Regions from separate parts of the Actinocorallia libanotica genome, predicted to be linked through region 2. Evidence: riboswitches for the same ligand, from Rfam matches in the RefSeq annotation. Region 2 holds a riboswitch; each other region holds the start of a gene.
What was found. A riboswitch is a leader RNA that binds a small molecule or an ion and turns the genes downstream of it on or off. The one in region 2 is predicted to bind thiamine pyrophosphate.

Region 1 (2,253 bases), on a different contig from region 2:
TGAAGTCGCGCGGCGAGGCCACGGTCAGGACCGCCCGCAGCACGTCGCCGTCGAGCCAGAAGACCGACCAGGAGCGCTCGTTCGCCGGGTCGCCCCGCACGACCATCCGCTCGGCGCCCGGGTGGTGCCCGGCGTACTGCACCATCCGGCCGAACTGCTCGGACCAGAAGTACGGCGGGTCGTCGTAGACGGCCTCCTCGCCCAGCAGCGAGGCCGCCGCCACGTCCGGGGCGTTGAGCGCCGCGTCCCAGTGCTCCACCCGCAGCCGCTTCCCGTAGCGGTCGGACCACCAGGCCGCGCAGTCGCCGACCGCGACGATCTCCGGGCGGGCGGTGCGCAGCGAGGCGTCCACCACCACGCCGTCCGCCAGCTCCAGGCCGCTCACCCAGTCCAGGGAGGGCCGCACCCCGATGCCGACGACCACCGCGTCGGCGGCCAGGAACTCCCCGTCCACCAGCGCGACGCCGCCCTCCTCGATCGAGGAGACCTTGACCCCGCAGCGCAGTGTGACGCCCGCCTCGGCGTACCAGGGGACGGTCAGCGCGCCCAGCTCGGGGCCGAGCGCGGCGGCCAGCGGCGCGGGCGCGGCCTCCAGCACGGTGACCTCGCAGCCCAGCTTCGCCGCCGTCGTGGCGGCCTCCGCGCCGATCCAGCCCGCGCCGACGATCACCACGCGGGCGCCGGGGACCAGCAGCGCGCGCAGCTCCAGCGCGTCGTCGAGGGTGCGGATCACGTGCTGGCGGCCCGGCCCCGGCAGCCGGACGGTCTCCGCGCCGGTGGCGATCACCAGGCCGTCGTACGGCAGCTCGCCCGCCGTGGTCTCCAGGACGCGATCCTCCACGCGCAGCCCGGTCGCGCGATGCCCCAGCAGCAGTTCGCAGTCGAGCGCGTCCCAGGAGGCGTCGACCGTGGTGTCGTCGCGCTCCCCCGCCAGGACCGCCTTCGACAGCGGCGGACGGTCGTAGGGGCGGTGCGGCTCCGCGCCGACCAGGGTGAGCCTCCCGCCGAAGCCCCTGGCCCGCAGCGCTTCCACGGCGCGCACGCCGGCCAGCCCGCCCCCGACCACGATCACGCGTTCCATTCGGTCCTCCGAGACTCCGCTTCTCCTGGCAGGACACCCTAACTTCCGGCCTGTCCGGCGACGGTTACAGGATGCCCTGATATCCGATCAATACTGCTCAGGGCATACGCTGGCTCCGTACGAAGCGCGGGAGCCCGGAACGCGGGCTGAGAGGGGAGCGGGCCTCCCGACCGCCAGAACCTGATCCGGATCATGCCGGCGAAGGGAGCGGACCTTGATCGTGGTCATCGGCGCCGGGGCGGTCGGCCTCGGCATCGCCTGGCGGGCGTCCCAGCGGGGGCTGCCGGTCACCCTGGTGGACCCCGAGCCCGGAGGCGGCGCCAGCCACGTGGCGGCCGGGATGCTCACGCCCGTCGGGGAGCTGCAGTACGGCGAGGAGCAGCAGCTCCGGCTCGGCATCGACTCCCGCGACCGCTACCCGGAGTTCGCCGCGGAGCTCGCCGAGCGCACCGGCGTCGACATCGGCTACCGCAAGGAGGGCAACCTCTCGGTCGCCTACGACGGCGACGACCTGGCCTTCCTCACCGACCAGCACCGCTTCCAGGAGTCGCTGGGGCTGCGCACCGAGCTGCTCACCGGCCGGGAGTGCCGCAGGCTCGAACCGATGCTCGCGCCGTCCGTGCGCGGCGGCATCCTCGCCCCCGACGACGGCTCCGTCGACCCCAGGCGGCTGGTGCGGGCCTTGCTCGCCGCCTGCGAGGACGTCGAGATCGTGCGGCGGAAGGTCCGCGAGATCGTCGTGGAGGGCGGCGCGGTGCGCGGCGTGCGGCTGGAGGACGGCGGCGTCCTGGCCGCCGACCGCGTCGTCGTGGCGGCCGGAAGCTGGTCGGCGGACCTGGCGGACCTGCCCGTCCGGCCCGTGAAGGGCCAGATCCTGCGGCTGCACAGCCCCTACCCCTTCCTCACCCGCGCCACCCGGGGCCTGGTGCGCGGCTTCTCGCTGTACCTGGTGCCGCGTCCGGACGGCGAGCTGGTCGTCGGCGCCACCCAGGAGGAGCTCGGCTTCGACTCCCGGGTCACCGCGGGCGGCCTGTGGGAGCTGCTGCGCGACGCCCGCGCGCTCTTCCCCGGCGTCACCGAGCTGGAGTTCAAGGAGGTCAACGCCTCCTTCCGGCCCGGCTCCCCCGACAACTCCCCCCTTCTGGGCCCCGCGGGGCCGGACGGCCTGATCG
Region 2 (2,253 bases):
CAGGCCGCTCCACCAGCTGACGGTGCCGGGGTTGATCAGCTGGTAGACGGCGAAGCCGGCCAGCCAGGCGGCGATCATGCTCCAGCGGGAGGGCGCGTCGGGGGAGGTGTCCCAGGAGCCGCGGGCGCGCAGGAAGAAGTCCGCGGCCAGGACGCCGAGCATCGGCACGAAGACCGAGCCGATCAGGCTGAGGAAGCCCGCGTAGTCGCCCATGTTCAGGCCGAGCGCCAGCACGGTGATCAGGACGCCGAGCCCGACGCTGAGGACGCGGCGGTCCAGGCGCGGCAGCAGGTTCTGGATGGACAGCGCGGTCGAGTAGACGTTGGCGAACGACTGGTCGGCCTCGCGCAGGACGAAGACGAAGAAGAACACCGCGCCGAGCGTCACGGTGAGGAACGGCTGGTAGACCCCCTCGCCCTGGACCGCGAACGCCAGGGCGAACAGGCCCAGGACGTAGGCGACGATCTGGGTGAGCGCGTACGCGCCGCTCGCCGCGCCGAAGGCCGCCTTCTCGCTGCGGGAGTGGCGGGTGTAGTCGGCGGCCAGCGGCACCCAGGAGATCGAGACGGCCAGCGCGGCGTCGGTGGCGAGCCAGAACATGCTCCAGTCCGTGCCGAACGGGGCGCCGCCGGACGGGCCGGGGTTGTCCGTGAGGTCGGGCAGGCCCTCCCGGAAGAACTGGAGGTAGAACCAGCCGAGCGCGATGACCACCGCGACGGTCACGAACCGGCGCAGCAGCCGCACCGAGCCCAGCGGCCAGATCGTCAGGACGGTGGTCAGCACCCCGGCCGCCACCACGTACAGCCAGCGGGGGCCGCCGCCGAAGAGCTCCCCGGCGGCCTCCGCGATCACGATCAGCTCGAACGTGCCCCAGCCGATGAGCTGGGCGACGTTCAGGACGGTCGGCACGTAGGAGAGCCGGGCGCCGAACAGGCCGCGCAGCAGCACCATCGCGGGACGGCCGGTGCGGGCGCCGGGCACCGCCGCCAGGCCGAGCATGAGGCCGCCGAGCAGCGTGCCCACGGTCATCGCGACGATGCCCGCGGCGATGGACAGCCGCAGCGCCCCGTCGACGTCCGGGGCGAGCACCGTGTAGGCGCCGGAGAAGGCGAACAGGCTGACGCCCAGGTTGGCCCAGAAGGCGCTCTGGTCCCAGAAGGACAGCACCCTGGGGGCGGGCTCGTCGAGCGTCAACGGCGCCTCGTGGGCGTCCGGGCGCGCGGAGGCCACGCCCCCGCGCACCGGTTCGTCGCCGTTTTCGAGCATGGCTGGGGGCATGGCGGAAGCACTCTCCCTACGCCGGCATTACCCGGACAGGTTCATGCGGTCGGCGACGCACGGGGTCGCCCTCTCAGCCCGGCCCTCGGCCCGAGCTCCCGCGGTGTGATCAGAACGCTTGAATGATACCCATACGGGACGAATCGGATCTAGGCCACGTAAGGCTCTCCGGCCTGCTCCGCCACCATCGGCCTGCCATGATGGGCCCATGCCATCATCCCGCCGTCCACGTTGGAGGCCTGCCAGCCGGCGTTGTTGAGGGCGATCGTGACCTGCGCGGAGCGCCCGCCGACCCGGCAGATCACGTAGACCTCGCGATCCTGCGGGATCTCGCCGGCCCGGTCCCGCAACTGGCTCATCGGAATGTGCACCGCGTCGGGCGCGTGTCCGGCCGTCCATTCCTCCGGTTCGCGCACGTCCAGCAGATACGCGTCCCGCGGCACCGCCGCGGCGTCGACGGAGGGTACGTTGTCCCCGAAGCTCATCACCACTCCCATGGATCTTCTGTCTCGACCACGACGTGCGAGGTGTCCTTTGCCCAGATCGGCGGCCACGGCCCTCCTGCTGGCCACGGCGACCCTGGTCGCGACCGGTGCCTGCGGGGCGAAGAAGGCCGAGACCGGGGACTCTACCGTCGCCGGCCCGCCCACCTCGCTCGCGGCCCAGGTGAACCGGCTCACCATCACGTTGAAGAAGTCGCCCACCTCCGACCCGCAGAGCTGGACGCTGACCTGCGACCCGCCGGGCGGCGACCACCCCGCGCCCCGCAAGGCCTGCGCGCAGCTGGCCAAGTCGGGCGCCAAGACCTTCGCGCCGCCGCCCTCGGACGCCGTCTGCACCGAGATCTACGGCGGGCCCGAGCAGGGCACGGTCGAGGGCGTCTGGCGCGGCTCCAAGGTCCGCGCCACCTACCAGCGCAAGGACGGATGCGACCTGGACCGCTGGGCCCAGGTCAGCGAGCTCTTCGGCGAGCTG
Region 3 (2,253 bases), on a different contig from region 2:
GACCACGTCGGTGAGATATTCCTCACCGCCGGCGTTGTCGGTGGTCAGCCGCTTGAGCGCCTCGCCCAGCAGGACGCCGTCGAAGGCGTACATGCCGACGTTCATCTCGGTGACGAGCCGCTGCTCGTCGGTGGCGTCCTTGTGCTCGACGATGCCGGCCACGGCGCCGTCGGCGTCGCGCAGGACGCGCCCGTACCCGGTCGGGTCGGGGACGTCGGTGCTCAGGACCGTGACGGCGTTGCCCTCGGACTCGTGGGCGGCGACCAGGGCGCGCAGGGTCTCGCCGGTCAGCAGGGGGTGGTCGCCGTTGGTCACCACGACGGTGCCCTCCAGCGGGCCCGTGTGCTCGTAGACGATCCGGACGGCGTGTCCGGTGCCCCCCTGCTCCTCCTGCACCACCGGCACCGCCGCGGGCGCGACCTGCCGGAGGTGTTCGATGACCTGTTCTCGCCGGTGCCCCACCACCACGAGGGTCCGGCGCGGATCGAGCGCTCCGGCCGCGGCCAGCACGTGGCCGAGCATGGAGCGGCCCGCCAGCGTGTGGAGGACCTTGGAGGTACGGGATTTCATCCGGGTGCCCTCGCCGGCGGCGAGGACGATGACTGCGGCCGGGCTCACTGAGTGGCTCCTGGGCGTCAAGGACGGGAAATTTTCGTCAGGGCGTAACCCACCCGACATGTAGAGAGAATACCGCCCAGGCGAAGACGCGTCCGCACCGGACCTGCACAGATCGAAGCTCCGGCGCCAGGACTCGAACCTGAACAAAGGGCACCAAAAACCCTTGTGCTGCCGATTACACCACGCCGGATCGTTTCGGTGGCCACGATACCGTGCGGAACGCCTGCGGGCGCGTGCTTGTCCCCGCCTCATATCCCGGGGCCCGCGGTTGCCGCAAGAGGGGGGCCGCGGGTTACCGTCGAGCCGACAGCACGCGGGAGCCCGGCCGTCCACCGGGCTGAGAGGGCGACGAGAAGGGTCGCCGACCGCTCGAACCTGACCGGGTAATGCCGGCGTAGGGAGAAGTCATCATGGCCGAAGGCACGTCTTCCGCTGCCCGAAAGACCTACCTCCAGGGCTCCCGCGACGATCTGCGGGTCCCCATGAAAGAGATTCATCTCACTGACGGCTCGTCTCTGGTGCTCTACGACACCTCCGGGCCCTACACCGACCCCTCCTACGAGGCCGACGTCCGCCGCGGGCTGCCCGCCCTGCGCGAGCCCTGGCTGGCCGCGCGGGACGACACCCGTCCCTACGAGGGGCGGCCCGTCCGCCCCGAGGACGACGGGCGCCGGGCGCCCGCCCGGGCCCCGTTCTCCGGCCGCGCGCCGCGCCGCGCCTCCGGCGGCGCCGTGACCCAGCGCGCGTACGCCGCCCGCGGCGAGATCACCCCCGAGATGGAGTTCGCGGCGCTGCGCGAGGGGGTCTCCCCCGAGGCCGTCCGTGCCGCGCTCGCCGCCGGGCGCGCCGTCCTTCCCGCCAACGTCAACCACCCCGAGCTCGAACCGATGGTCATCGGCCGCGACTTCCTGGTGAAGGTCAACGCCAACATCGGCAACTCCGCGGTGGCCTCCTCCATCGAGGAGGAGGTGGAGAAGATGACCTGGGCCACCCGCTGGGGCGCCGACACGATCATGGACCTGTCGACCGGCCGGGACATCCACACCACCCGCGAGTGGATCCTGCGCAACTCCCCCGTGCCCGTCGGCACCGTCCCGCTCTACCAGGCGCTGGAGAAGGTCGGCGGGAACCCGGCGGAGCTGGACTTCGAGGTCTTCCGCGACACCGTGATCGAGCAGGCCGAGCAGGGCGTCGACTACATGACCGTGCACGCCGGGGTGCGGCTGGCGTACGTGCCGCTGACGGCCGGGCGCCGGACGGGCATCGTCTCGCGCGGCGGGTCGATCATGGCGGCGTGGTGCCTGGCCCACCACCGCGAGAACTTCCTGTACGAGAACTTCCGCGAGCTGTGCGAGATCTTCGCCGCCTACGACATCACCTGGTCGCTGGGCGACGGCCTGCGCCCCGGGTCGATCTCCGACGCCAACGACGAGGCCCAGTTCGCCGAGCTGCGCACCCTGGGCGAGCTGACGAAGACCGCCGCCGAGCACGGCAACCAGGTGATGGTCGAGGGCCCGGGCCACGTCCCGATGCACAGGATCAAGGAGAACGTGGACCTGCAGCTGGAGCTGTGCGACGAGGCGCCGTTCTACACGCTCGGGCCGCTGACCACCGACATCGCGCCCGGCTACGACC

Region 1: it holds a riboswitch for thiamine pyrophosphate, as region 2 does, so the genes downstream of both, thiO (glycine oxidase ThiO) here and ABD140_RS33630 (purine-cytosine permease family protein) in region 2, are expected to answer to the same signal.
Region 3: it holds a riboswitch for thiamine pyrophosphate, as region 2 does, so the genes downstream of both, thiC (phosphomethylpyrimidine synthase ThiC) here and ABD140_RS33630 (purine-cytosine permease family protein) in region 2, are expected to answer to the same signal.

The regions. Positions count from the first base shown of each region.
Region 1 is NZ_BAAAHH010000014.1:60,696-62,948, reverse strand. Features, by position in the region: gene ABD140_RS18300 (NAD(P)/FAD-dependent oxidoreductase) at 1-1,081, opposite strand, end outside; TPP riboswitch at 1,198-1,305, shown strand; gene thiO (glycine oxidase ThiO) at 1,296-2,253, shown strand, end outside.
Region 2 is NZ_BAAAHH010000041.1:20,432-22,684, forward strand. Features, by position in the region: gene ABD140_RS33630 (purine-cytosine permease family protein) at 1-1,266, opposite strand, end outside; TPP riboswitch at 1,274-1,390, opposite strand; gene ABD140_RS33635 (rhodanese-like domain-containing protein) at 1,428-1,763, opposite strand; gene ABD140_RS33640 (SSI family serine proteinase inhibitor) at 1,813-2,253, shown strand, end outside.
Region 3 is NZ_BAAAHH010000005.1:218,038-220,290, reverse strand. Features, by position in the region: gene glmU (bifunctional UDP-N-acetylglucosamine diphosphorylase/glucosamine-1-phosphate N-acetyltransferase GlmU) at 1-618, opposite strand, end outside; tRNA gene ABD140_RS09505 (tRNA-Gln) at 737-808, opposite strand; TPP riboswitch at 922-1,036, shown strand; gene thiC (phosphomethylpyrimidine synthase ThiC) at 1,029-2,253, shown strand, end outside.